3 regions of the Streptomyces sp. NPDC059255 genome follow, and region 2 is predicted to be linked to each of the others. Evidence: riboswitches for the same ligand, from Rfam matches in the RefSeq annotation. Region 2 holds a riboswitch; each other region holds the start of a gene.

The links. A riboswitch is a leader RNA that binds a small molecule or an ion and turns the genes downstream of it on or off. The one in region 2 is predicted to bind thiamine pyrophosphate.
Region 1: linked by a shared signal. The riboswitch ahead of ACFXKG_RS27520 (thiamine ABC transporter substrate binding subunit) and the one ahead of thiO (glycine oxidase ThiO) in region 2 are both predicted to bind thiamine pyrophosphate.
Region 3: linked by a shared signal. The riboswitch ahead of thiC (phosphomethylpyrimidine synthase ThiC) and the one ahead of thiO (glycine oxidase ThiO) in region 2 are both predicted to bind thiamine pyrophosphate.

What each region holds. Positions count from the first base shown of each region.
Region 1 is NZ_JBHYZP010000027.1:96,416-105,798, forward strand. It holds gene ACFXKG_RS27510 (ABC transporter ATP-binding protein) at 1-489, opposite strand, end outside; gene ACFXKG_RS27515 (ABC transporter permease) at 489-2,102, opposite strand; gene ACFXKG_RS27520 (thiamine ABC transporter substrate binding subunit) at 2,273-3,388, opposite strand; TPP riboswitch at 3,479-3,604, opposite strand; gene rlmN (23S rRNA (adenine(2503)-C(2))-methyltransferase RlmN) at 3,643-4,749, opposite strand; gene ACFXKG_RS27530 (phosphatidate cytidylyltransferase) at 4,996-6,063, opposite strand; gene frr (ribosome recycling factor) at 6,063-6,620, opposite strand; gene pyrH (UMP kinase) at 6,751-7,515, opposite strand; gene tsf (translation elongation factor Ts) at 7,695-8,531, opposite strand; gene rpsB (30S ribosomal protein S2) at 8,625-9,383, opposite strand, start outside.
Region 2 is NZ_JBHYZP010000024.1:75,553-84,935, forward strand. It holds gene ACFXKG_RS25430 (class II 3-deoxy-7-phosphoheptulonate synthase) at 1-448, shown strand, start outside; gene ACFXKG_RS25435 (bacterioferritin-associated ferredoxin) at 605-862, shown strand; gene bfr (bacterioferritin) at 899-1,378, opposite strand; gene ACFXKG_RS25445 (sulfite oxidase-like oxidoreductase) at 1,536-2,168, shown strand; gene ACFXKG_RS25450 (deoxyribonuclease IV) at 2,215-3,069, opposite strand; gene pknB (Stk1 family PASTA domain-containing Ser/Thr kinase) at 3,076-5,019, opposite strand; gene ACFXKG_RS25460 (thiazole synthase) at 5,167-5,961, opposite strand; gene thiS (sulfur carrier protein ThiS) at 5,967-6,167, opposite strand; gene thiO (glycine oxidase ThiO) at 6,179-7,459, opposite strand; TPP riboswitch at 7,457-7,570, opposite strand; gene ACFXKG_RS25475 (hypothetical protein) at 7,620-8,024, shown strand; gene ACFXKG_RS25480 (NAD(P)/FAD-dependent oxidoreductase) at 8,123-9,286, shown strand.
Region 3 is NZ_JBHYZP010000011.1:159,822-169,204, reverse strand. It holds gene ACFXKG_RS16330 (DUF5326 family protein) at 1-81, shown strand, start outside; gene ACFXKG_RS16325 (IclR family transcriptional regulator) at 223-993, shown strand; gene ACFXKG_RS16320 (SsgA family sporulation/cell division regulator) at 1,097-1,531, shown strand; gene ACFXKG_RS16315 (YibE/F family protein) at 1,660-3,060, opposite strand; TPP riboswitch at 3,153-3,297, shown strand; gene thiC (phosphomethylpyrimidine synthase ThiC) at 3,290-5,242, shown strand; gene ACFXKG_RS16305 (hypothetical protein) at 5,345-6,190, opposite strand; gene ACFXKG_RS16300 (metallophosphoesterase) at 6,341-7,735, opposite strand; gene ACFXKG_RS16295 (LacI family DNA-binding transcriptional regulator) at 8,174-9,286, opposite strand.

The DNA of each region.
Region 1 (9,383 bases), on a different contig from region 2:
GAGCGGCTCGTCCAGCATCAGCAGCCGCGGCCGCGGCGCGAGCGCCCGGGCCAGGGCGACCCGTTGCTGTTCGCCGCCGGAGAGTGCCGCGACGGCCCGCCGTCCGGCCCCTGGCAGACCCACGAGTTCGAGGAGTTCCTCGACCCGCCGGGCCTGCTCGTCGCGTGACGCGCCGCGCATCCGCAGGCCGAAGGCGATATTGCCCGCCACGTCGCGCTGCGGGAAAAGCTGGTGGTCCTGGAACATCAGGCCGACGCCACGCCGGTGCACCGGCACGCCGGTCTGGTCGGCACCGTCGAGGGACACTCGCCCGCCGTCCGGTGCCTGGAGACCCGCCACAACGCGCAGCAGGGTCGACTTGCCACTGCCACTCGGCCCGAGAACGCAGACGATCTCGTGTTCGGCGATCTCCAGATCGACCGCGTCGAGCGCGGCGTGCGCCGCGGCGCCGAACCGTACGGTGACGTCCGACAGGGTCAGCAAGGACATCAGAACTCTCCCGCGCGGTCGGTACGGATACGTTCCAGCGCCAGCAGGGACACGGCGCACACCACCATCAGAACCGTGGACAGCGCCATCGCCTGCCCGTAGTTGAGCTCGCCGGGCCGGCCCAGCAGCCGCGCCACGGCCACCGGGAGTGTCGGCCGGTCGGGGCGCGCGATGAAGACCGTCGCGCCGAACTCACCGAGCGAGACGGCGAAGGCGAACCCTGCCGCCACGAGCGTGGCCCGCCGTACCAGCGGGAGATCGACCTCCCGCCAGACCCGTAGCGGGGACGCTCCGAGGACGGCCGCCGCCTCGCGCAGCCGCCCGTCCACCGCACGGAGCACCGGCAGCATGGTCCGTACGACGAAGGGAACGCCCACCAGCGCCTGGGCGAGCGGCACGAGGATCCAGGAGGCCCTCAGATCGAGCGGCGGCTTGTCGAGCGTGATCAGGAAGCCGAAGCCGACGGTCACGGCGGAGACGCCGAGCGGCAGCATCAGCAGCGCGTCGAAGCCCCGTACGAGGCGTCCGGCGCGGCGGGTCAGCGCGGCTGCGGCCGTGCCGCCGACCACCACCGCGATGGCCGTGGCGACCAGCGCGTACCGCAGCGAGTTCCAGATGGCCTCCAGCGGCGGCACGAGGAAGGTGCCGCCACTCGCGTCCACCGAGGCGAGCGCCCGGTAGTAGGCGAAGCCGTAGCCGCCGGGGCTGTCGAGGGAGCGCTCGACGAGCACCGCCAGCGGCAGCAGGATCAGCAGCGCAACGGTCACGAGTACGCCGCCCAGCAGCGCCCACTGCCCGGCGCCGCGTGGCCGACGCGCGGTCTGCTCGGGGTCGACGAGCCTGAGGGCGGCCTCCCGCCTCCGTACGGTTCCGGCGTGTACGGCGAGGATGGCGCCGACCGCCGCGAACTGCACCAGCGTCAGCACGGCGGCGGTGGGCAGGTCGAGGAGTTGCGCGGTCTGCCGGTAGATCTCGACCTCAAGGGTGGCGAAGCCGGGGCCACCGAGAATCTGCACGACGCCGAAAGACGTGAACGTGAAGAGGAAGACCATCAGCGCGGCGGCCGCGACGGCGGGAGCGAGCGCGGGCAGCGTCACGCGCCACCACGCCGCGAGACGCCCGGCGCCCAGTACGCGCGCGGCCTCCTCCTGGCGAGGGTCGAGCTGTGACCACAGGCCGCCCACGGTGCGTACGACCACCGCGTAGTTGAAGAAGACATGAGCAAGCAGGATCGCCCAGACAGTGGTGTCGAGCCGCACGCCCCACAGTTCGTCGAGGAGTCCACCGCGTCCGAGCAGCGCCAGGAAGGCGGTGCCGACGACGACTGTGGGCAGCACGAACGGCACGGTGACCACGGCGCGCAGAAGCTGCTTGCCCGGGAAGGCGAACCGCGCGAAGACATAGGCGCCCGGCAGGGCGATCAGCAAGGTGAGGGCGGTGGAGGCGAGCGCCTGCCAGGTGGTGAACCGCAGGACGCCGAGAATGTCCGGGCGGCTCAGTACGTCGCCGACGCGGCCGAGCTGCCACGCACCGTCCGTCGTGAGGCCGCGCCCGACGATCGCGGCCACGGGGTAGGCGAAGAAGACGGCGAAGAAGGCGAAAGGCCCGGCCATGAGGGCGAGGCGTACGGCGCCTCCGTGCCCGCGCCGCCGCCGGCACCGCGAAGGGCTCAACAGGCTGCCCAACAGACCGCCCCGTACGTCGCCCTGTGTGCCGCCCCGTCGTCGCAGAACGCCCCGCCGGGTCCGGCCGTCCTCCACGGCCCGGCCCTCGTCCTCGGCGGTTACTTCACTACGAGTGAGGACCACGACTGGATCCACTGCTCACGGTTGGCGGCTATCCGGTCGGGCGCCACGGTCTCGGGCCGGTCGACCGTCGCGCCGAACTTCGTGAAGAGCTCGGGCAGCGCGACGCCCTCGACCACCGGATTGACAAACATGTTCAGCGGCATGTCCGTCTGGAACTTCTCGCTGATCAGGAAGTCCAGCAGCGCCTTGCCACCGGCCTGGTTCTTCGCGCCGTCGAGCAGCCCGGCGAACTCGGTCTGCCGGAAGCAGGTCCCGGTGGCGACCCCCGTCGGGGCCTGCTGAGGCTGCGGCTTCGCGTACAGCACCTCGACCGGCGGGCTGGAGGCGTACGAGACGACCAGCGGCCGGTCGCCCTTGGCCTTCTGGCCGCCCGCAGAGCCGGAGAAGCTCTCGTTGTACGCCTGCTCCCAGCCGTCGACGACCTGGACTCCGTTGGCCTTGAGCTTCTTCCAGTAGTCCTGCCAGCCGCCATCCCCGTAGCGCGCGACGGTGCCCAGGAGGAAGCCGAGGCCGGGCGAGGACGTCGCGGCGTTCTCGGTGACGAGGAGGTTCTTGTACTGGGGCTTGATCAGGTCGTCGAAGGACTGCGGCGGAGCGAGCTTCTTGTCCGCGAAGTACTTCTTGTCATAGTTCACGCAGATGTCACCGGTGTCGATCGGTGTCACCCGGTGCTTCTCCTGGTCGAGCCGCGCGCTCACGTCGACGCGGTTCAAGCCCTTCGCCTCGTACGGCGTGAACAGGCCATTGTCGAGTGCGCGGGAGAGCAGGGTGTTGTCGACGCCGAAGAAGACGTCGCCCTGGGGCGACCCCTTGGTGAGGATCTCCTTGTTGAGCGCTTCGCCGGCGTCACCGCTCTTCAGGACCTTGACGGTGTAGCCGGTCTCCTTGGTGAACTCTTTCAGCACCGCGGGGGAGGCGTTGAACGAGTCGTGGCTGACAAGGGTGACGGTCTTGGACTTCGTGCCGCCGCTCCCCCCGTCATCGGACGACGCGGAGCCGCCGCACGCGGCAAGGGTGGCGACGCCGATCGCTGCGGCGATCGCGGCGGACGCCGCGCTTCTGACGCCGGTACGGGTACGGATGGTGCCCACTGGTTTTCCTCCTGGGATGTCCAGGAGAAGACGCGGCCCCACCCGGGGCGGGCCGCTGGCACGGACCGGTCCCCGGGCAGGGCGCAACAGCTTGAGTGATGTCCGAACTTCCTACCCAGAATGACCTGGGCAAGGTTCAGAGGGTCTGCGGCCGTTGCCCGTTCTCACGGACATGTGCCGCACTCTCAGCGCTGTGGCGCTCCCCTGTCGGAAAAATGCAATGTGTTTCGGGCCAAGGTTACCCCCAGCCCGCACTAGCGCTCCGTGGCAGCCAACTGTCCGCACGCACCGTCGATCTCCTGGCCCCGTGTGTCGCGTACGGTCACCGGTACGCCGTGTGCCGCGATCGCCTCGACAAACTTCTTCTCGTCCTCCGGGCGCGACGCCGTCCACTTCGAGCCGGGAGTGGGGTTGAGCGGGATCAGGTTGACGTGCACCCTCTTGCCCTTGAGGAGCCTGCCGAGCCGGTCGCCCCGCCACGCCTGGTCGTTGATGTCGCGGATCAGGGCGTACTCGATGGAGATCCGGCGGCCGGACTTCTCCGCGTACTCCCACGCGGCGTCCAGCACCTCCCGCACCTTCCAGCGTGTGTTGACCGGCACGAGGGTGTCGCGCAGTTCGTCGTCGGGAGCGTGCAGGGAGACCGCGAGCCGGCACTTGAAGCCCTCGTCGGCGAAGCGCAGCATCGCGGGCACCAACCCGACCGTCGAGACGGTGATCCCGCGCTGCGAGATACCCAGACCGTCCGGCTCGGGATCGGTGAGCCGGCGGATCGCCCCGACGACGCGCTTGTAGTTGGCGAGCGGCTCGCCCATGCCCATGAAGACGATGTTGGAGAGTCTCGCGGGGCCGCCGGCGACCTCACCGTCGCGCAGGGCACGCATCCCGTCGACGATCTGGTGGACGATCTCCGCGGTGGACAGGTTCCGGTCCAGACCGGCCTGGCCGGTCGCGCAGAAGGGGCAGTTCATCCCGCAGCCCGCCTGCGACGAGATACACATGGTGACCCGGTCGGGATAGCGCATCAGCACGGACTCGACGAGGGTGCCGTCGTGCAGCCGCCAGAGCGTCTTACGGGTCGTGTCGTCGTCGCACGAGATGTGCCGCACCACCGACATCAGATCGGGCAGCAGTTCCGTCGCGAGTTTCTGCCGCGCGGCGGCCGGGATGTCGGTCCACTGCTCGGGGTCGTGCGTGTACCGCGCGAAGTAGTGCTGCGACAGTTGCTTGGCGCGGAACGCCTTCTCCCCGATGGCGGCGACGGCCTCGCGGCGCTCGGCGGGGGTGAGGTCGGCGAGATGCCGCGGGGGCTTCTTGGCTCCGCGGGGCGCGACGAAAGTGAGTTCTCCGGGTGCAGGCATGGTCCGTCCAGTGTCGCAGACGGCGCACCGTGGCCCGTTCCCCGTATTCGGTGGCATGGGAAAGGGGGTACGCCGCCCCGTGGGCGACCTACCCCCTCCTCTACTGCGCGCTCCGCGACCGCACGAGCCCCGAGCCGTCCGGCCCCGTACGGGGCGCCCGGCTCCGGTGCCACGCCCGGCGCCGCACCTGGCAAGCCCGTGTGCCTTGCCAGGATGCCCCCTGTGCTCTGCCTGGACCGCTGTCTGTCAGGACCCCACGAAGAGCACCAGGAGCAGCCAGACCACCGGCGCCGTGGGCAGCAGCGAGTCCAGCCGGTCCATGATCCCGCCGTGCCCCGGCAGCAGCGTGCCCATGTCCTTGATCCCCAGGTCGCGCTTGATCATGGACTCGCCGAGGTCGCCGAGCGTGGCGCTGGCCGCGACGGCCAGGCCGATCAGCAGCCCCTGCCACCAGGCGCCGCCGTCGATCAGGAACTCCATCAGGAGCGCGCCGGCCACCATCGCGAAGGTGACGGCGCCGCCGAGCCCCTCCCAGGTCTTGCCGGGGCTGATGCGCGGCGCGAGCTTGTGCGTACCGAAGCGCCAGCCGACGGCGTACGCGCCTGTGTCGCTGACGACGGTCAGCACGAGGAACATCAGCACGCGCTGCGAGCCGTCCCCCGCCGTGAGCATCATCGCGACGAAGGTCGCCAGGAATGGTACGTAGAACGCGGCGAAGACCCCCGCGGTGACGTCCTTGAGGTAACCCTCGGGCGGCTCCGTCATCCGCCAGATCAGCACGGCGAGCGCGGTAAGGGCCATCGCGACCCAGGCCCCCTCCGCGCCGCGCGCGTATCCGGCGACGACCATCGCGGCGCCACCCACCGCCAGCGGCACGAGCGGTGCCTTGATGCCCTTCTTCTCGTCGAGCCGTGAGGTGAGCTCCCACAACCCCACGACCACGGCGATCGCAATGACACCGACGAACACGGCCTTGACGATGAAGAGCGACGCGGCGACCACCGCGCCGAGCCCGACACCGACCCCTATGGCCGCACGCAGATCACGACCGGCCCGCTTCTTCGGCGGGGACGGCGGGGGGGCGGCCATGGGCTCCTGCGGAGTCTCGTCACGGAACAGGGGGCCGCCCGGCCGAGCAGCCCCCCGGTCGTCATTCTGGTCCCCGCCGTTCGCGGGTTCGTCGGGCACGATGGGCATGGGCCGAGTCTGCTGTGCGGGATGCTCATCGTATGCGGGACCCGCCGGGGCAGCCCCCTGGTCGGTCGGTCCCCAGTAACCGGCTGTCGGCGAGGCCCCCCGGGAAGAGTCGTTCATCAGACCTCGAGCAGCTCGGCTTCCTTGTGCTTGAGCAGCTCGTCCACCTGCGCGACGTACTTCGCGGTGGTGTCGTCGAGCTCCTTCTCGGCGCGGCGTCCCTCGTCCTCGCCGACCTCGCCGTCCTTGATCAGCTTGTCGATCGTCTCCTTGGCCTTGCGGCGCACGGCGCGGATCGAGATCCTCGAGTCCTCCGCCTTGGTCTTGGCGACCTTGATGAACTCCTTGCGGCGGTCCTGGGTCAGCTCGGGGAACACCACCCGGATGATGTTGCCGTCGTTGCTCGGGTTGACGCCGAGGTCGGAGTCCCGGATGGCCTGCTCGATGTTGCGCAGCGCGCTCTTGTCGAACGGGGTCACCACGGCCATCCGCGCCTCGGGTACGGCGAACGAGGCGAGCTGGTTGATCGGGGTGAGGGCACCGTAGTAGTCCGCCACGATCTTGTTGAACATCGCCGGATGCGCACGCCCGGTGCGGATCGCGGCGAAGTCGTCTTTGGCGACCAGGACGGCCTTCTCCATCTTCTCCTCGGCCTCGAGGAGGGTCTCTTCGATCACCACTTGCTCCTGCGTGTCTTGAGTGGGCCCGGCATGCTTGCCGGCCGGCGGAACCTGCGTCGCGTCTTGTCCTGCACGGTGTCCGACCGGCAGGGCTTTGTCCATCCTCCCCGTGCTGGGCAGCCCGGGATCAGCTCCGGGTGCCCTGGTCGCTCACGAGTGTGCCGATCTTCTCACCCTTGACCGCGCGCGCGATATTGCCTTCCTTCAGCAATTCGAAAACCAGGATCGGCAGCCGGTTGTCCTGGCACAGCGTGATCGCGGTCATGTCGGCGACACGCAGGTCCCCGGCGATGACCTCGCTGTATTCGAGCGCGTCGAACTTGACCGCGTCGGGGTTGGTCTTGGGGTCGGAGTCGTACACCCCGTCCACGCCGTTCTTGCCCATCAGCAGCGCCTGCGCGTCGATCTCCAGGGCGCGCTGGGCGGCTGTGGTGTCGGTGGAGAAGTACGGCATGCCCATACCCGCGCCGAAGATGACCACGCGGCCCTTCTCCAGGTGGCGTACGGCGCGCAGCGGGATGTACGGCTCCGCGACCTGGCCCATGGTGATGGCCGTCTGGACGCGGGAGTCGATGCCTTCCTTCTCCAGGAAGTCCTGGAGAGCCAGACAGTTCATGACGGTACCGAGCATGCCCATGTAGTCGGAGCGGGCCCGGTCCATGCCGCGCTGCTGGAGTTCGGCGCCGCGGAAGAAGTTTCCGCCGCCCAGGACGACCGCGATCTGGGCGCCGTCACGGACGACGGCGGCGATCTCGCGGGCGATGGCGTGGACGACGTCGGGGTCGACTCCGAGCGCCCCTCCGCCGGCGAACGCCTCACCGGACAGTTTCAGCATGAAGCGTCGCTTCTTGCCGTCGTCGCTCTTCTCGACGCTCTTGTCGGCCTGTTCCATGGAGATCTCCTCGTGCACATACGAAGAAGGCCATTGCCGGGGTCCTTACGGTTCCCTGTGCGGCAATGGCCTCCTCGTCAGATCTGCGGTCGCCCGGCCGCCTGCGAAGTAATGCCGTCAGGCACACGCGAGCGACTGCCTCCGACCCTATCGGGGTCTTTGGTTGATCGCGTACGGACTCAGACGCCGACCTTGATGCGCGAGAAGCGCTTCAGGGTGACGCCGGCCTCGTCCAGGATCTTCTGGACGGACTTCTTGTTGTCCTTCGCGAAAGCCTGCTCCAGAACGACGTTCTCCTTGAAGAAGCCGTTGACGCGACCCTCGATGATTTTCGGAAGGGCGGCCTCGGGCTTGCCCTCCTCGCGCGAGGTGGCCTCGGCGACGCGGCGCTCCTTCTCGACCGTCTCGGCCGGGACCTCGTCGCGGTTGAGGTACTTCGGCGCGAAGGCGGCGATGTGCTGCGCGACGTCCTTGGCGACCTGGGCGTCTTCCTTGTCCAGCTCGACCAGAACGCCGACCTGCGGCGGGAGGTCGGGCATGGTGCGGTGCATGTACGCGGCCACGTAGCCGCCGGTGAACTGCGCGAAGCGGTCCAGGACGATCTTCTCGCCCAGGTTCGCGTTCGCCTCGTCCACGTATGCCTGGACGGTCTTGCCGGCCTCGATCTCGGAGGCGAGCAGCGCGGCGAGGTCGGCCGGGGACGTCGCGGCGACGTGGGCGGCGAGCGTGTTGGCCACGGCCTGGAACTTGTCGCCCTTGGCCACGAAGTCCGTCTCGCACTTCAGCTCAAGCAGGACGCCGGAGGTCTTGTCGTCGGAGATGAGAGAGATGACGGCGCCGTTCTCGGCCGAACGGCCCTCGCGCTTGGCGACGCCCTTCTGGCCCTTGACGCGGAGCGTCTCGACGGCCTTGTCGACACTGCCGTCGGCCTCTTCCAGGGCCTTCTTGCAGTCCATCATGCCGGCGCCGGTGAGCTCGCGGAGCTTCTTGACGTCAGCGGCGGTGAAGTTCGCCATGATCTGTAATTCTCTTTCGAAGGTCTGAAAGATCTACGGGTGAACGGCGGGGGCCGATGGGCCCCCGCCGTCAACTGCCGAACCTGGTGAGGGTCAGGCCTGCTCGGTGTCCGCGGCCGGGGCGTCGGCGGCGGGCGTCTCGGCCGGCTTCTCGGCGGGCGTCTCGGCCGGCTTCTCGGCCTCGGCGGCCGGAGCGGCAGCAGCCTCGGCCGGCTTCTCGGCGTCGTCCTTCTTCTCGCCCTCAAGCAGGTCGCGCTCCCACTCGGCGAGGGGCTCGCCAGCGGCCTTCTCCCCCGGCTTCGAGTCACCGGTGGCGACGCCCGAGCGGGCGATGAGGCCCTCGGCGACGGCGTCGGCGATCACGCGGGTGAGCAGGGTGACGGAGCGGATCGCGTCGTCGTTGCCCGGGATCTTGTAGTCGACCTCGTCGGGGTCGCAGTTGGTGTCGAGGATCGCGACGACCGGGATGTGGAGCTTGCGCGCCTCACCGACGGCGATGTGCTCCTTCTTGGTGTCGACGATCCAGACGGCGCTGGGCACCTTCTGCATCTCGCGGATACCACCGAGGGTCTTCTCCAGCTTGGCCTTCTCGCGCGAGAGAACCAGCAGCTCCTTCTTGGTAAGGCCGGAGGCGGCCACGTCCTCGAAGTCGATCTGCTCAAGCTCCTTCAGACGCTGCAGGCGCTTGTAGACGGTGGAGAAGTTGGTGAGCATGCCGCCCAGCCAGCGCTGGTTGACGTAGGGCATGCCCACGCGCGTCGCCTGCTCGGCAATGGCTTCCTGCGCCTGCTTCTTCGTACCGACGAACATGATGGAACCGCCGTGGGCGACGGTCTCCTTGACGAACTCGTA
Region 2 (9,383 bases):
GGCGCTGACCTACATCGACCGGCTCGACCCGGACCGCGAGCCCGGCCGGCTCACCTTCATCGTCCGCATGGGCGCCGACAAGGTCAGGGACAAGCTCCCGACCCTGGTCGAGAAGGTGACCGCGTCCGGCGCCACGGTGGCCTGGGTGACGGACCCGATGCACGGCAACACCTTCGAGGCGGCCTCCGGTCACAAGACCCGCCGCTTCGACGACGTGCTCGACGAGGTCAAGGGCTTCTTCGAGGTCCACAAGGCGCTCGGCACGCACCCGGGCGGCATCCACGTCGAGCTGACCGGCGACGACGTCACCGAGTGCGTGGGCGGCGGCGACGAGATCTTCGTCGACGATCTGCACCAGCGCTACGAGACGGCCTGCGACCCCCGGCTCAACCGCAGCCAGTCGCTGGACCTGGCCTTCCTGGTCGCGGAGATGTACCGGGACCAGTAGGAGCCTCCTGTACGGCCCGGTGGGGCGCGGATCGGTGTGATCCGCGCCCCACCTGCGTTTCCAGGACTTTTCCGTATCCGGCATGGCAGGTAAGGTTAGGTTAGCCTCACCGATCATGCGGCGTGGCTCCACATCAGTGGCACTCGGCGTCGGGAGGTGAACCGCGTGTACGTCTGCTCATGTTTCGGGATCACCGAGACGCAGGTGAAGGAACACGCGGCGGCCGGCGCGTGCACGCCCCGCGAGATCGCGTCGGCGAGCAAGGCCGGCACCGACTGCGGCTCGTGCGTACGGCGTATCCAGTCGCTGCTGGGACGCGGCGGATGTCCGCGCCGTGAGCTGCGGGAGCAGCAGCCGCAGTCGCAGCAGCCGCCGCAGCAGCGGCCCGCCCCGGTCCTCAGGGACGCCGCGTAGGTCCCTGTACCGGCCGTTCAAACCGTCGCAGCTGTCTCAGCTGTCGGGCTGCTCGATGAGCTGGGCGATGTAGAGCGGTTCACCGAGTTTCTCGATCAGCTCCAGTTGCGTGTCGAGATAGTCGATGTGGTGTTCCTCGTCCTCCAGGATCGATTCGAAGATCCCTTTGGACGTGTGGTCGCCTTTGGACCGCATCACGTCGATACCGCGCTTGAGGCGGTCGATCGCCTCCACCTCGACCTGCCGGTCCGCCTGGAACATCTCCGTGACCGTCTGGCCGACCCGTACATGGAAGAGCCGCTGATAGTTCGGCAGGCCCTCCAGGAACAGCAGCCGGTCGGTGAGGAGTTCGGCGTGCTTCATCTCGTCGAACGACTCGGCCCGGGTGTACTTGGCGAGTTTTGTCCAGCCGAAGTTCTCCTGCATTTTCGAATGGAGAAAGTACTGATTGATCGCGGTCAGTTCGGCGGTCAGCTGCTCATTGAGGAATTCAATGACCTCGGGGTCGCCCTGCATCGCGCGGACTCCTTCCAAGCCGGTGACGGAGCGGAATGCTGGGCATCCTCGCACCGTGATCCGGAGGTCGTCCAGTAAGTGCACGCTTAGTAGGAGTTGCCGGAATCGAGGTGTACCTGGTCATCACCACCCCTCCCGGTCTGTCACCATGGAAGGCATGGGTCAGCCGGAGAGCCGGGAGCGTCAGGAGCCGGAAGTGTCCGAGCTGCCGCCGGGACAGCGCCTGCAGCGCGGCTGGCCGGTCACCCATTACGGCCCCGTACCGAAGTTCCGGCAGGAACGCTGGGAGTTCCGGGTCTTCGGCGCGACCGCCGACGGCGACAAACACTGCTGGAACCATGGTGAGTTCTCGGCGCTGCCGTTCTCCACCGTGGTCGCCGATCTGCACTGCGTCACAAAATTCAGCATGGTGGGGGCCGAATGGGGCGGGGTGCCCGCCCGGACGATCGCGGAACTCGCGCCGCCCGCGCCGGACGTCACGCATGTGATGGTCTGGGCCGAGTACGGCTTCAGCTCGAATCTACGGCTCGCCGACTTCGTATCCGACCGCACGATCTTCGCCACCCACAAGGACGGCGAATTGCTCACCGCGGAACACGGATTTCCGGTACGGCTCATCGTTCCGCAGCTCTACGCCTGGAAGGGCCCGAAATGGGTCCGGGGCGTGGAATACATGACCGCCGACCGCCGGGGTTTCTGGGAGGAACGCGGTTACCACAACGTGGGCGACCCCTGGTCCGAGCAGCGCTACTCCTACCAGGAACTCCCGGGCGACGGCCCCGAACTCTGACGGCCCCGAACTCTGACGGGGCCGGGGCCCCGCCGGGAGTGAGGGCTCAGCCGTCGCGCAGCTTCTTCAGCCGGGCCACGTCCGCCGCGTGCCCCTCCTTGCCGCCCGGGGTCTCGATCACCAGCGGTACGCCGGCGGTCGCCGGATGCGTGAACAGCTCGCGGAACGGGTCCTCCCCGATGTGCCCCGCGCCGATGTTCTCGTGCCGGTCCTTGTGCGCGCCCGTCACGTCCTTGGAGTCGTTGGCGTGGATCAGCTTGAGCCGGCCCGCGCCGACCGTGTCCACCAGCAGGTCCAGGGTCTGCCGCATGCCGTGCGGCCCGGCCAGGTCGTGCCCCGCCGCGAAGATGTGGCAGGTGTCCAGGCAGATCCCCAGCCGGGGGTGGGAGTCCAGCGCGTCGAAGTAGGGGCCGAAGTCCCAGGTCCGCGAGCAGAGCGAGAAGCCCTGGCCCGCCGTCGACTCCAGCAGCAGGAACGGGTCGTCGTCGTGGGTCAGCTCGTCCAGGAGCGGCAGCATCCGCTCCCGTACCTGTGCGAGCGCCACCTCACGCGGCCGCCCGCCGGTCGCGGAACCGGTGTGCACGACCACGCCCAGCGCGCCGATCTCCCGGCCCCGCCGCAGACTGTGGCGGAGCGACTCCACGGACTTCTCGGCGGTCGCCTCCGTGTGCGAACCGAAGTTGATCAGATACGGGGCGTGTACGTACGCGGGCATCCGCGCCGCCGCGCACTCGGCGCGGAACCGCTCGTCCTGCGCCGGATTCCCGGCGGGCGTCGCCCAGCCGCGCGGATTGGCCGCGAAGACCTGGACGGTCTCCGCGCCCAGCTCGCGCGCGTACGCCAGACCGGTCGTGGCGAGCCCGCCGGCCACGGGGACATGGGCGCCGACAGGGTTGCGCATCTGTTTCTAGAGTCCCTTGGTCTTGATGGTGATGGTGGAGCCCTCGGGGGCCTGTTCGCCGCCGGCGACGGACTGCTCGCCCACGGTGTCCCCCAGGAACGGGAAGCTCCGCTCGACCTCGACCTGGAAGCCCGCGTCCTCCAGCAGCTTCTTCGCGGCCTCGGTGCTCTGTCCGGTCACATCCGGTACGGAGACCATCCGCGGGCCCTTGGAGACCGTCAGCGTGACCGTGTCGCCCTGCGCCAGGCGGGTCCCCTCCGCGGCGGACTGCCGGGCGATCGTGCCCTCGTCCTGCGCGGAGTTCACCCGCTCCGTGGCGACCTTCACCGTGAGCCCCGCGTCCTCCAGCTCGGTGGTGGCGTCGGCCACGGACTCGCCGGTCACATCGGGCATGTCGACGGGGGCGCCCTTGCTGACCAGGAGCGCGATCCCCGCGTCGGGCCGTACGTCCCGGCCCGCGGCCGGCGTGGAGCTGATCACGGTGCCCCGCGCGACGTCCTCGTCGAACTCCCGCTTGACGAGTCCGGCGGCCAGCCCGGCCTCCTTCAGGGCGGACCGCGCCTCGGCCAGTGTCTTGCCGGTCAGGTCGGGCACGCGGACGATCTCCGGGCCGCGCGAGATGACCAGCGTCACCGGACCGCTGCCCCGGACCCGGGAGCGGGGCTCCGGATCCGTCCCCATCACCGTGCCCCGGTCGAAGCTGTCGCTGAAGTCGCGGGTGATCTTCGCGTCCAGGCCCTCGGCGCCGAGGCGCTCGCGCGCCTCCTGCTCCGTCTGTCCGAGCAGCGACGGCACCCGGGTGAACTGGCCCGAGTTGATGTACCAGACCCCTGTCCCCACCCCGAGGACGAGCAGCACCGCGACGACCGCCGCGAGCACCCCGCGCGACGGCATCCCCCGGCGCCCCCCGGCCCCGTACCGGGACCGGCCGGCCGGCGGCCCGGCGTCCGGGGGCGGCATCTCCAGCCGGCTCGTGTGCCGGACGGGCTCGTCGTCGGGCTCCTCGACGGGCCGGATCCGGGGGATCACCGTCGTACGCCCGTCGGCGTCCGCGCCGGCCGCCGGCTCGGGCCTGGCCCGGGGTGGTACGGCGTCGAGCTGCGCGTCGGTGAGCGCCGCGCGGGCCGCGCGGACCAGCGCCAGCAGCGCGACCGCGTCGAGCGGCCGGTCCTCGGGGTCCCGCGCGGTCGCCGCGGCGACCAGCCGGTCCAGCTCCGGGGCGAGCCCGGGAACGGCGGCGGACGGGGCCGGCACGTCCTCGTTGAGATGGCGGTAGAGGACCTGCGCGGGGGTGTCCCCGGAGTGCGGCTTGGCACCGGTCAGCATCTCGTGCAGGACGACCCCGCAGGCGTACACGTCGACGCGGGTGTCGGACGTGCCGTGCTCGATCTGCTCCGGCGCGAGGTACGAGACCGTGCCGAGGACGGTCCCGGTGGTGTTGGTCACCTCCCCGACGCCCCTGACCAGCCCGAAGTCGGCGACCTTGACCCGGCCGTCGTCCCCTATCAGCACGTTCTCCGGCTTCATGTCCCGGTGGACGAACCCGGCCCGGTGCGCGGCGCCGAGCGCGGCGAGCACCGGCTCCAGGATGTCCAGCGCGGCCCGCGGGCGCAGCGCGCCACGCTCCCGTACGACATCGCGCAGGGTGCACCCGGCGACGTACTCCATCGCCAGGTAGACGTACGCGTCCTCCGCGCCCTGGTCGAAGACCGCGACCACATTGGGGTGCGCCAGCCGCGCCACCGACTTGGCCTCGCGGATGAACCGCTCCACGAAGGAGGCGTCCGCCGCGAGCGCCGGATGCATCACCTTGAGCGCCAGGACCCGGTCGAGCCGGGTGTCCACGGCCCGGTAGACCGTGGCCATGCCGCCGACCGCGATCCGCGCCTCGACGCGGTAACGGCCGTCGAGCACCTGCCCGACGATGGGGTCCTGAAGGGTCGTATCCACGCCGGTGAGTCTACGAGTCACCGCCGACACTCCCGAAGCCCCGGTCGGACCGGGCACCCGACTGAAGCCGACCTGTGACAGGCCTCCCGGAGCGTCGTGACGCACCGGACGCGCCGGGCCCCGTACGAGCCCGGCGCGCCGGGCGGGTCAGAAGCAGGGCCGCTCCGGGTCGAGCGCCGCCACCCCGTCCACCGGCGAGGACGCCTCCGCGAAGTGGCGGCGCGGGATCCGGCCCGCCCGCCGCGCCAGCCGGCCCGCCGCCACCGCGTGCCGCATCGCCTCGGCCATCAGCACCGGCTCCCGGGCGCGGGTGACCGCGGACGCCAGCATCACCGCGGCGCACCCCAGCTCCATCGCGAGCGCCGCGTCCGACGCGGTACCCGCGCCCGCGTCCAGGATCACCGGGACGCCGGCGCGCTCCACGATGAGCTGGAAGTTGTGCGGGTTGCGGATGCCGAGCCCGGAGCCGATGGGCGAGCCGAGCGGCATGATCGCGGCGCACCCCACGTCCTCCAGCTTCGCCGCCAGGACCGGGTCGTCGTTGGTGTACGGAAGGACGGTGAACCCGTCGTCCACCAGGGTCTCCGCGGCGTCCAGCAACTCCACCGGGTCGGGCAGCAGGGTGCGTTCGTCCGCGACGACCTCCAGCTTGATCCACTCCGTGCCGAGCGCCTCCCGGGCGAGCCGGGCGGTGAGGACGGCCTCGCCGGCGGTGAAGCAGCCCGCCGTGTTGGGCAGCGGGCGGATGCCGAGCCGGTCCAGCACGGAGAGCACGGAGCCCTGCACGGTGGGGTCGAGGCGGCGCATCGCGACCGTGGTGAGTTCGGTGCCGGAGGCGATCAGCGAGCGTTCGAGGACGTCGAGGCTGGGCGCCCCGCCCGTCCCCATGATCAGCCGGGAGGCGAACGTGGCGGAGCCGATGGTGAGCAGGTCGTCGGCCATGTCCGTCAGCCTCCCTGGACGGCGGTGAGTACTTCGACCCGGTCGCCGTCGCTGAGCGCGGTGCCGGACCAGCGGGTACGGGGGACCACCGTCTCGTTGACGGCGGCGGCCACCCCGGAGCGCGCGGGGGTGAGGGTCGCGACGACGGCGTCGAGCGTGGTCGCGGCGGCGAACTCGCGTCGCTCTCCGTTGACGGAGACATGCATCACGGCGGTGTTCATACGGACTGCTCCACAGGGGCGGACGCGGGCGCGCCGGACGCGGCCGCGGTGGCGGGAGAGGCGGCGGGTGTGGTGACAGGCGTGGTGGATGGGCCGGACGCGCCGGGGGAGAAGCGCAGCGGGGTGAAGGGCGCGGCCTCGGGCGGGAGTTCACCCGTCGTCAGGACGGTGGCCATGACATCGCCGGTGACCGGCGTCAGCAGGACCCCGTTGCGGTAGTGGCCGGTGGCCAGCGACAGACCCGGCAGCACGGTCGGCCCGAGCAGCGGCGCGTTGTCCGGCGAGCCGGGGCGCAGCCCGGCGCGGGTCTCGGTGAGCGGCAGCTCGGTGATGCCGGGCACCAGCTCGTGCGCGTCGCGCAGCAGCTCGTACACGCCGCCCGCCGTGACCGTCGTGTCCCAGCCCAGTTCCTCACTGGTCGCGCCGACGACCAGCTCGCCGTTCTCGCGCGGCACCAGATAGACCTGGCCGCCCCGCACCACGGCCCGTACCGTCCGGGACAGGAAGGGCCCGTGGCGGCGCGGCATCGTCAGGCGCAGGACCTGCCCCTTGACGGGCCGTACGGGCGGCACCGCCTCCGGGGGCACGCCCGCCAGCCTGCCGCTGAGGCTGCCGCCCGCCAGCACCACCCGGTCCGCGGCGAGCGCGCCGCCGTCGGCGAGGACGGCGCCCGCGGCCCGGTCCCGTACGACGGTGAGCTCCCGGGCCCAGGCGCGGTGGAAGACCACCCCGGCCCGCTCGCAGGCCGTGAGGAGCGCCGCCGCGAGCCGGCGCGGGTCGATCTGGTGGTCGCCGTCGACCCGCAGGCCCCCGCGTACTCCCGGCGCGAGCATCGGCTCCAGGCGCCGGCACTCGCGCCCCGTCAGCCACTCGGAGGCCAGCCCCGAGCGCCGCTGCAGCGCGTGCAGTTCGCGGAGTTGCGCACGGTCGTCGGAGTCCAGGGCCACCGCGAGCGTGCCGCAGGCCCGGTACCCGGTGTCCCGGCCGCTCGCCTCCTCCAGCTCCGCGAGGAACGCCGGATACCGCCCGGCGGAGGCGAGATTGAGCCCGAGCAGGGTCTGCTCGCCGTGGTGCAGCTCGGTGACGGCGGCGAGCATGCCCGCCGCGACCCCCGCCGCGCCGCCGCCCGGGTCCGGGTCGGCGACGGCGGTACGCAGCCCGCGGCGGGCCGCGCGCCAGGCCGTGACCAGACCGATGATCCCGCCGCCGACGACCAGGACGTCGTACCCCGTGGGGGATGTCGGTGCCCGGGACGATGACCGTGTGGATGCGTGCATGGGCGTCCAGCCCCTCCCTTCGCCGGCATGACCCGGATCAGGTTCGTACGGTCGGAGGCCGCTCCAGCCTCCCTCTCAGCCCGGTGCGTCCGGACTCCCGCGAGGTAGTGTCGACGGCCAGACTAACGCGCCGTCCATCAGGTCGTAAGGGAGCGTCACCATGGCCCGCTCGTTGGACGGGCTCGTCCTCTCACCCGTCGCCGACCAGGCCCCGGGCCAGGTAGGGACCCGTACCCGCTTCGTCTACCACGAGGAGGACGGCCACATCTGGGCCTCCTACGAAGGCGGCGACGTGGTCCGCGGCCACCTCGTGGGAACGCGTACCGGCGACCGTCTCGACTTCCGCTACGTCCAGTTGAGGCACGGCGGCGAGACGTCCTCGGGGCACTGCGTCTCCACCGTCGTCGACCTCCCCGACGGCCGGGTCCGGCTGGAGGAGAGCTGGGAGTGGGAGTCCCGGGAAGGCAGTGGGACGAGCGTCGTGGAGGAGCTGCCCGCCGGCGCTCCGGTGGCTGTCCGATCACCGCCGCCCTACCTGTCCGCGACCTCTAAGGTGACCGGGTGAGCGAACAGCGGCAGGCACACGGACATGACGGGCACGAGGGGTGGGACCCGCGCGACGGGCGGCCGGACGAGCCCGGGGTGGTCGTCGTCGGCGCGGGCATGGCGGGGGTGCGGACCGCCGTCGCCCTGCGCGAGAAGGGGTACGGCGGCCGGATCACCCTGATCGGCGCGGAACCCCATCCGCCCTACGACCGGCCCCCGCTCTCCAAGGCGATCCTGCTCGGCACGGCCGAAGGTTCCGCCTTCGACGTCGACTTCGGGGCCCTCTCCGTCGACCTCAGGCTCGGCCTGGAAGCCACCGGGCTGCGCCCGTCCGACCGGGAGCTGGACACCACCGCCGGGCCCGTCCCGTACGACGTGCTGGTCATCGCCACCGGCGCCGAACCCGCCGTACTGCCCGGCACGGAGGGCGTGCCCGGGGTCCACCCGCTGCGCACGCTCGACGACGCCGTGCGGCTGCGCCCCGTACTGGAGCGGCGGCGGGAGGTCGTCGTCGTGGGCGCGGGCTGGATCGGCGCGGAGTTCACCACCGCCGCCCGCGAGGCCGGGTGCGTGGTGACCGTCGTGGAGGCGGCCGACCGGCCCCTCGCGGGCGCCCTGCCCGCCGAGGTCGCCGCCCCCATGACCGACTGGTACGCGGAGAGCGGCGCCGAACTGCTGACCGGCACCGGTGTGGCCGCCGTCGAGCCCGGCACGGTGATCCTCGCGGACGGCCGCCGGCTCGCCGCCGACGCGGTGGTCGTGGGCATCGGCGCACGGCCCGCGACGGCCTGGCTCGCGGGCTCCGGCATCGCGCTCGGCGCGGACGGCTCGATCACCGCGGACGAACGGCTGCGCACCTCGCTGCCGGACGTGTACGCGGTCGGTGACTGCGCCTCCTTCCCGTCCGCACGCTACGGCGAACGGCTCCTCGTCCACCACTGGGACAACGCGCTCCAGGGGCCCCTCACGGTCGCCGTGCAGGCCGTCGGGGAGACCGACCCGGTCTACGATCCGGTGCCGTACTTCTGGTCGGAGCAGTTCGGCCGGTTCGTCCAGTACGCGGGCCACCACGGGGCGGCCGACACCCTGGTACGGCGCGGCGACCCCGCGGGGGCGTCCTGGTCGGTGGTCTGGCTGCGCGACGGCGTCCTGGTGGCCCTGCTGGCCGTGGGGCGCCCCCGCGACCTGGCCCAGGGCCGCAAGCTGATCGAGGCGGGCGCGCGCCTCGACCGGGAGCTGGCGGCCGACCCGGCGGTACCGCTGCGCAAGGCGGTCCGCTGAGCCGTCCGGCGGGCGGTCCGGGTCCGTTGTGCCCTGGTTTCCACCCCGTCCGGGGTGGCTCGGGGTGCCCGGTGTCGGTCCGGGATGGCACGCTTGT
Region 3 (9,383 bases), on a different contig from region 2:
ATATTCGTCGCCCTGGTCGGCGGACTGATCTACGTCGTACGGAAGTTCACGGCGTCGTCCTCGTCGCGCGGTGACTGGTAGGGCTGTCAGTCCATAGGGCTGTTAGCCCGCCCGAGGGAAAGGTGAAGGGGAAACCAACCCCCGCCCCGACCTGCCCCTAGAGTGGCTCACCTCTGCCGCACCCGGCGGGCCCCGGCCCGTCAGCACGCCTGGGGGTGATCTTTGGTCACAGCTACATCCGCCGCGGCTCCCACCCTGATCGGATCGGTGCGGCGGGCGATGCGACTGCTGGAGTTGGTGGGAGCCCATCCCCACGGAGCCACCGCGAAACAGCTCGCGCGCGAGGCGGGGCTCGCCCTCCCCACCGCCTATCACCTGCTGCGCACCCTCACCTACGAGGGCTATCTCCACCGCGAGAGGGGCGTCTTCGTTCTCGGGGACGCCGCCCAGCGGCTGGTGTGCGCCGGAGCCGCCCGGAGCCGCCGCGCCACCCTCGCCGAGGTCCTCGGCCGACTGCGCGACGCGCTCGGCGTCCCCGTGTACTTCGCGGTCTACCACGAGGGCGAGATGGACCTCCTCTGCGTGGCGGACAGTCCCGCGTGCCCCGCGGTCGACGCCCACGCCGACTTCCGCGCGACCGCCCATGCCCACGCGATCGGCCAGTGTCTGCTGAGCCAGCTCGACGAGGCGTCCCGCCGGGACCATCTGGACCGCTATCCCGTTCGCCCGCTCACCCCGTACTCGGTACGGGACCGGAGCACCCTGCTGGAGCGTCTCGACTCGCTGGGGCGGATGGAACCGGTCGTGGCCCGCCAGGAGTACCGGCTCGGGACGGTCTGCGCCGCCGTGCCGATCACCGTCGGATCCGCTGCGGCCGCGCTGGCCATTTCTATACCGCTCCGTCAACAGGAACGACTGCTTCCGGCGGCCGAGCGGTTACGCAGAGAGATCGGATCCCTGCTGACCTCGCAAATCCTCTCTATCAGTATCTGAAAAATTACTCCTTGTGATCTGCTAGCGCTTACAGGACTATGGCGTCAAGAGGGTCAACGGGGATCATTCCCAGCCACTGTTCCATCTACTCCGGAGTACAACGATGCGCGAGTCGGTCCAGGCCGAGGTCCTGATGAGCTTCCTCGTCTCCGAGGAGCTGTCGTTCCGTATCCCGGTGGAACTCCACTACAAGGTGGCTGATCCGTACGCGGTGCGCATGACGTTCCATCTGCCCGGCGACGCGCCTGTGACCTGGACTTTCGGCCGCGAGCTGCTGCTCGACGGCATCAACACGCCCAGCGGGGACGGGGATGTGCACATCTCGCCGACGACGCCCGAGGACCTGTCCGACGTCCATATGCGGCTCCAGGTCGGCGACGACCACGCGCTCTTCCGGGTCAGTGCCGCGCCGCTGGTGGCCTTCCTGGACCGTACGGACCGGTTGGTTCCGCTCGGCCAGGAGCGCACGCTCAGCGACTTCGAGGACAGTCTTGAGGAGGAGCTGGGCCGCATCCTCGCCGAGGAGAACGCCGGCTGACGGCTCGTTGAGGGGGCCGTCCGGGTGATTCCGGTGTCCGGGGTGTCCACGGGGCCCCGGAAGGGTACGGACGGCCCCGCGGACCGCTCAGAGCCGCTCCGGGGCCGCTCCGGAGAGGCTCTCCCGCGCTACTTCTTGCGGCGGCGGCCCCTGCTGCCCGGGGCGCGTACGGGCGGGGCCGGCACCAGCATCCCCGGCTCCAGAGGTCCGGGACCGGGCCCCGCCCCCGGTCCCGGCAGGGCGGGCGGCGCGGACGGAGCCGGGGGGTTCTCCGGGACGGACCGGTCGGCGGAGACCACCAGCGCCGCCAGCGCCGTGGTCACCGGCACCGAGGCGACCAGACCGATCGACCCCACCAGCGTCCGTACGATCTCCTCCGCCACCAGCTCACTGTTGGCGACCGTCCCCACGCTCGACTGCGCGATGGAGAAGAGCAGCAGGAGCGGCAGTGCGGCGCCCGCGTAGGCCAGCACCAGTGTGTTGACCACGGACGCGATGTGGTCCCGGCCGATCCGGATGCCCGCCCGGTAGAGCGCCCGGGGACCCATCGTCGGATCCGCCTGGCGCAGCTCCCACACCGCCGAGGTCTGGGTCACCGTCACATCGTCCAGCACACCGAGCGAACCGATGATCACACCGGCGAGCAGGAGGCCGCTCATGTCGATCTCGGGGTAGAGGCCGTGGATCAGTCCCGTGCTGTCGTCGGTGTTACCGGTCAGGCTCGCCCAGCCGATGAAGAGCGACCCCAGCAGCCCGATCAGCAGCAGCGAGATCAGGGTGCCGAGCACCGCCACCGAGGTGCGGGCCGTCAGCCCGTGACACAGATACAGCGCGACCAGCATGATCGCGCTCGCCCCCACCACCGCCACCACCAGCGGATTCGATCCCTGGAGGATCGCCGGCAGGATGAACAGGGTCAGGATCGCGAACGAGACCACGAGCGCCACCAGCGCCATGACCCCCCGCATCCGCCCCACCGCGATCACCGCGATTGCGAAGATCCCCGCCAGCAGCGTCAACGGGAACTGGCGGTCCACATCGGACACCGAGTACTGGAGATCACGGGGCGCGTCCGGTGCGTAGGCGACCACAACGCCCTGTTTCACGTGAAACTGCCGTGGCGCGTCCGGCTGGACGATCTCGATGAAGGTGTGGCCCTTCTCCTTGCCGCTCTTCAGCTCGACCGTCGCCTTCTTGCACTCGCCGGTCTCCTCCTGCACCGCCTCGCGGCCCTGGGGCGTGGAGGTGTCACCGGTCGACGGGACCTGGGAGGCGTTCACGTCCTTGCAGGCGACCCGCTCGACCTGGACCACCTGGCCCTCGAAGGTCTGCCGGTCGAAGCCCACACCGGTCCGCTCGTGCGCGGGCGCGCCGCCCGGCCAGAGCACGGCGAGCCCGACCACCACGGCGGCCGCGAACGGAATCAGCACCGCCGCGATCACCTTGCGGAGGTGCCGCGAGACCGGCGCGGCGGGGCCATGGCTGTGCGAGTGGCCGTGTGCGTGGCCGTCCGATTCGTGGGTCTGCATGGGTGGTGTCACCGACCGATCATCGCAAGAAGGCGGAGAAAGCGCGGGGCCCTCTGTTCAGCGCGCCCGATCTGACGCTAGCGTGGGGGCACCTTTGCACACGCGGGAGCTCGGAGCACCGGGCTGAGAGGGCGCTGACGTGTAGTCCCGGGGACGGGTCCCCGGACACCTGCGCTGCGCCGACCGCTGAACCTGTTACCGGGTAATGCCGGCGTAGGGAGTAGGTCTCATGACCGTTCAGGACGCACACACGCCTGCCTCCGGCTCGGAGGACACGAGCGCGGACACCAGCACGGACACCAGCGCGGACCCGGGCCTCCGGGGCGGGACCGCGGGCGGACGGCCCATCGGCTGGCACAAGGGATATATCGAGGGCTCCCGCCCCGATCTCCGGGTGCCGGTCCGCCAGGTCCACCTCACCAACGGCGAGGACGTCACGCTGTACGACACCTCGGGGCCGTACACCGACCCCGCCGTCGACACCGACGTGCGCCGCGGACTCGCGCCACTGCGGGAGAACTGGATCATCGGCCGCGGCGACACCGAGGAGTACGCGGGCCGGCCACCGCGACCCGAGGACGACGGGCTCAAGCACACTTCCCCGCGCGGGGGGCTGCTACGGAGCGGAGCGGCCGATCTGCGGGGCCTCGACGCGGTCTTCCCCGGTCGGCCGCGCCAGCCCCGCCGGGGCCGCGAGGGCCGGGCCGTCACCCAGCTCGCGTACGCCCGCCGCGGGGAGATCACGCCGGAGATGGAGTATGTCGCGATCCGCGAGAACGTCTCCCCGGAGACCGTCCGCGAGGAGATCGCCGCGGGCCGCGCCGTACTGCCGGCCAACGTCAACCACCCGGAGATCGAGCCGATGATCATCGGCAAGCGGTTCCTGGTGAAGGTCAACGCCAACATCGGCAACTCCGCGGTCACCTCCTCCATCGAGGAGGAGGTGGAGAAGATGACGTGGGCGACCCGCTGGGGTGCCGACACAGTCATGGACCTCTCCACCGGGCGCAACATCCACACCACCCGCGAGTGGGTGCTGCGCAACTCCCCCGTGCCCATCGGCACCGTGCCGCTCTACCAGGCGCTCGAAAAGGTCGACGGCAAGGCCGAGGAGCTGACCTGGGAGATCTACAAGGACACCGTGATCGAACAGGCCGAGCAGGGCGTCGACTACATGACGGTCCACGCCGGTGTCCTGCTGCGGTACGTGCCGCTCACGGCCCGCCGCAAGACCGGCATCGTCTCGCGCGGCGGCTCCATCATGGCCGCCTGGTGTCTCGCGCACCATAAGGAGTCGTTCCTGTACGAGAACTTCGACGAGCTGTGCCAGATCCTCGCCGCGTACGACGTGACGTACTCCCTCGGCGACGGGCTGCGGCCGGGCTCCATCGCGGACGCCAACGACGAGGCGCAGTTCGCGGAGTTGCGCACGCTGGGCGAGCTGAACTCGATCGCCAAGAGCCACCACGTACAGACGATGATCGAGGGTCCGGGCCATGTCCCGATGCACAAGATCAAGGAGAACATCGACCTCCAGCAGGAGATCTGCGAGGAGGCGCCGTTCTACACGCTCGGCCCGCTGACCACCGATGTGGCTCCGGCGTACGACCACATCACCTCCGGGATCGGCGCGGCGATGATCGCGTGGTGGGGGACGGCGATGCTCTGCTACGTCACCCCCAAGGAACACCTCGGTCTGCCGGACCGCGACGACGTGAAGACGGGCGTCATCACGTACAAGATCGCGGCGCATGCGGCGGATCTCGCGAAGGGCCACCCGGGGGCGCAGGAGTGGGACGACGCGCTGTCGGACGCCCGGTTCGAGTTCCGCTGGGAGGACCAGTTCAACCTGGCGCTCGATCCGGACACGGCACGGGAGTTCCATGACGAGACGCTGCCGGCCGAGCCGGCGAAGACGGCTCATTTCTGCTCGATGTGCGGACCCAAGTTCTGCTCGATGAAGATCTCGCAGGACATCCGGCGCAAGCACGGCGGCGAGCTGGCGAGCGGCGTGCCCGGCAGGGAGGGAACGGGCGGCACGGGCCGTGCGGGCGTAACGGACCGTGCGGACGGGGACCGTGCGGACGGTCCGTCGGCCGACGAGATCGAGGCGGGCATGGCGGAGAAGTCCAAGGAGTTCGCCGCGGCCGGCAACCGGGTCTATCTGCCGCTGGTCGACTGACCGCTCCTGCGCCGGGCCACTCGGAGGGCCCGGCCCCGGGTTCCCGCCCCGGGCCCGGCGTCGGTCATGACGTGACCGAGCGGCCCGGACCACCTGCCGGGGTCATTCCGGCCGGTGTTCCGGGCCGCCGAAGTCGGGGCTGGTGAAGTCCGGACCACTGAAGTCCGGGCTGCTGAAATTCGGCCGCCGTCCGGCGGAGGAGCCCTCGTCGGGGCTGCTGAAGTCCGGCCTGCTGTAGCCGATCTTGGGGAGCTGACCGGACGGACGAGGCGGGGCCGGCGCCGCCGGGTCCGCGCTCGGGTCGTCCAGGGCGGCCCGCAGGAAGGGCAGGATGCCGCGCTCCAGCAGGGCATGGCGCCACGCCTCGCGCGCGCGGGCGACCTCGTCGGGCAGCTCTCCGCCGGCCGTCTCGTCGGCGGGAAGCTGGGTCGAGCTGTTGCGCAACGCGGTGACCAGCAGCCCTATCGCGGCGGCCAGGATGCCGAGCACGGTGACGGCCGCGAAGAACCAGCCCACGGCGAGCATGCTGTCCGCGAACGCGGGCGCCGGGTCGAGGGCCTTCAGGAGATAGCCGACGAGCAGGAAGATCGCCGCCGCGGTGCCGCCGAGGATCGGGACCAGGACCGTGATGACGGCCGTGAGCCCGGCGCCGGAGTCCGTCGTGGCGTCCTCCGCGGGGGCCAGCACCGAGTCGCGGATGGACGTGGTGGTGCCCGGTGAGCGGGACTCCTCGCGGATCTTGGCGTAGTGCTCGTACTCCGCCGTCGCGGAGGAGGCGATCCGGCCCGTCGCGTTCAGCGCCATCGTGCGCAACTGTTCCGCGTTGAGCCGCTCCCCGACGGCGGCGAGGTCCGGACGGTCGTGTGCATTGCGCAGCACATCACTGAGGATGCGCTCGAAATCCGCGCGATCCTCGCTCAGCAGGTGCGGAGCGCTATTCATGTGCATCCCCCGATACTCCGTAGGGCCGTTGAGCCCGTGTGGAACGAGCCGCAGTCGGCGGAAACGGAGGAGAGCCTGCTACGGATAGGCCGATGGTAGAGCGGTTTTGGCGTGCCGTAACAGGGGGTTTCCGGAAAACACCTGTCCTACATTGATTCAGTTGGCCAACGGAAGCTGTACGACCAGCAGTTTTCCTGCCATCGTCACACCGCCGTCCATGGCGATCGCCAGTCCGTCGGCATATACGTGTGGCCCTTCCACGACCGGTCCGGTGTCGCCTTCGTCGTCCGACGCGTCTTCTGTGCCGACTTCGCCGAGCAGATACGGAATCGGGCTGTGGCCGTGGACGACCCGTCCTCCGCCGTACTGGGAGAGGAGTTCCCGTACGGCCTCCGGGCCGCCTTCGTCACGGAACGCGAAGCGTTTGGTGAGTTTGCGGAACAGGTCCCAGCATTCGTCGGCGTCATTGCGCGTCAGGATCTGGTAGATGGTGTCGTTGACCTCGTCGATGGACGAACCGTAGTCGAGATAGGCCGTGGTGTCGGAGTGCATCAGCAGATGCCCGTCCTCCTCGACCACCGCGTCGAGATGGGACATCCACTGGAGATGGACATCCTGGAGGCGCTCCATGTCCGTGCGCTGGCCGCCGTTGAGGATCCACGCGGCCTGGAAAGTGGCGGTGCCCGCACCGGAGTTGACCGGGGTGTCACCGAACCGCTTGGCGCCGATGAGGAGCAGTTCGTGATTACCCATCAGGGCCTTGCAGTAACCGCCGGCCGCCGCGGCCTCCGCGGAGAGCCGCATGACGAGGTCGATGACCCCGATGCCGTCGGGGCCGCGGTCGGTGAAGTCGCCGAGGAACCACAGGCGTGCGTTGCCGGCCGCCCACTGGCCCTCGGCGTCGATCAGGCCCTGTTCGCCGAGGGCGGCGACGAGTTCGTCGAGATAGCCGTGCACGTCACCGACGACGTAGAGCGGTCCCGGTCCGTCGGAGTCGGCGGCCTCTGCGGGGTCGACGTTGACCTGCACGGTGTCGCCCCGGTTGACCCTCGTGATCACCGGGAGGTCGCGTTCGGTGGGGGTGTACCCCTCCGGCATTCCGTCGGCGGGGAACGCGTCGCCGGGGTGGCCCGACACGTCGGCCGCCGGGCGCTCGGGGCTCTCGGTCCCGGGGGCGGCGGCCGGGTGTGGCGCGGTGGCGGCGGGCATGTCCTGGCCGGCGGCCGGCTGCTCGGGAACGGTGCCGAGCTGCTCCTGCGGCGCGCCGGACTGCTCCTGTGCGGCGCTCAGCTCGTCCTGTACAGCGCCCTGTTGGTCCTGCGGGGCGGCTGACGGGTCCGGTACGGCGACCGGCTGCTCCGGCGCGCCGACAGGGGACCCCGAGGGCCCGCCGGACGCGGCGCCGGCCGGCGCCTGCTGCCCGGGCCGGACCGGCTGCCCGGCTTGACCCGGCTGTGCGGACTGCACGGGAACCTGCGCGTACGGCGGCACCCGGAAGTCGCGCAACGTCGCCGTCCGCACCGCGGGTCCCTGACCGGCCCCCTGTGTCATCGACCCCTCCACCACCGTCGTGCCGCAATACACCTCTCGGCCCCGCCGCCCTGCCGGACGGAGTGAGCCCGTCGGCGGAAAAGGGAAGGTCCGTGGTGTCGTGCGCCCATCATAGGAATGACCTCGGGCCTCTGTGACGCACCAGGGGTGGTGAATCGAATCGTACCGCCGGTTCGGCGGCTGTTTTCTCGCTGATCGCCCGAAATGCGGAAGGTCCGACCGTTCGGCCGGACGCCGGGATCCGCGGGCCGCACGCCGCCGCGGGGCGCCGAGAGGCGTCGTACGGCCCGGAATTGCCGGGCCCCGGGCGATAGCGTCCCGCTTTCGTACCGCCTCCGTACCGGTTCCGTACGGCGCCGGTACGGAGGCGGGTACGGAACCGGCGGGGCCGGCCCCGTACCGGCACGGCCGTGGCGCACGCGTCGCCTACGGCGGCGGTCAGTCGCCCGCCGGGGAGCGGGGAGCGCTGACGGTGGTGCGCGGCGGGCGCCGCTGCGAGGAGGTTCTGATGATCAGTTCGGTCGGTATCACCTGCTCGACCGGCCGGTCGGCCTCGATCCCCTCGATGGCGTCGATGAGGAGCTGGATGACGGCGGTGCCGATCCGGCGCGGCTTCAGCGAGAGCGTGGTGACGGGCGGTTCGGTGGAGGCGTACACCGTGGACTCGCTGCAGCAGACGATCAGCAGGTCCTCCGGTACCCGCAGCCCGTACCGCCGGGCGGCGGCGAGCAGATCGGTGCCATTGGGGTCGAAGAGGCCGTAGACGGCGTCCGGGCGGTCCGGGCGGGCCAGCAGCCGGTCGGCGGCGACGGCCCCGGCGCACGGGTCGTGGGCGGGGTAGGACTCGTAGACCGGATCCTGGCCGACGCGCTCGCACCAGTGCAGGTACGCCGTGGTGGAGAGCCGGGTGTAGGTGTCCGTGGTGGTGCCGGTGAGCAGCCCGATACGGCGGGCTCCGGCGTCGGCGAGATGGTCGAGCAGGTCGAGGACGGCCGCCTCGTGGTCGTTGTCGACCCAGGCGGTGACGGGAAGGGTGCCCGCGGGCCGGCCGTCGGAGACGACGGGAAGGCCCTGGCGGACGAGTTCGGCGACGACGGGATCGTGGTCGGAGGGGTCGATGACCACGGTGCCGTCGAGGGCGACGTTCGCCCAGACGTCGTGGCGGGAGGTGGCGGGGAGGATGACGAGGGCGTAGCCGCGGGCGAGGGCGGCGGAGGTCGCGGCCCTCGCCATCTCGGCGAAGTAGGCGAACTCGGTGAAGGTGAAAGGTTCATCCCCGTACGTGGTCACGGTCAGGCCGATGAGCCCCGACTTGCCGGTACGGAGGGTTCGGGCGGCGGCGGACGGGCGGTAGCCGAGGCGCTCCGCTACTTCTCGGACATGTCTCCGGGTGGCGTCGGGTAACCGTCCCTTGCCGTTGAGCGCGTCCGAGACAGTCGTGATGGAGACACCGGCTGCGGCGGCGACGTCCCGGATGCCCGCCCGACTCTGCCGGCTTCCCCGGCGGGTTGTGTCCGTCCGGCTCACCTGGTGTTTCCCTGCTGCTGTCATGGCGAGCCGATAGTAGGGCTCGATCGGGCGGTGGGGCCGGTCGCATATGCACCCGGCAGCAGGCACGTTTCTGCAAGACAGACCAAGGCCAACCTCC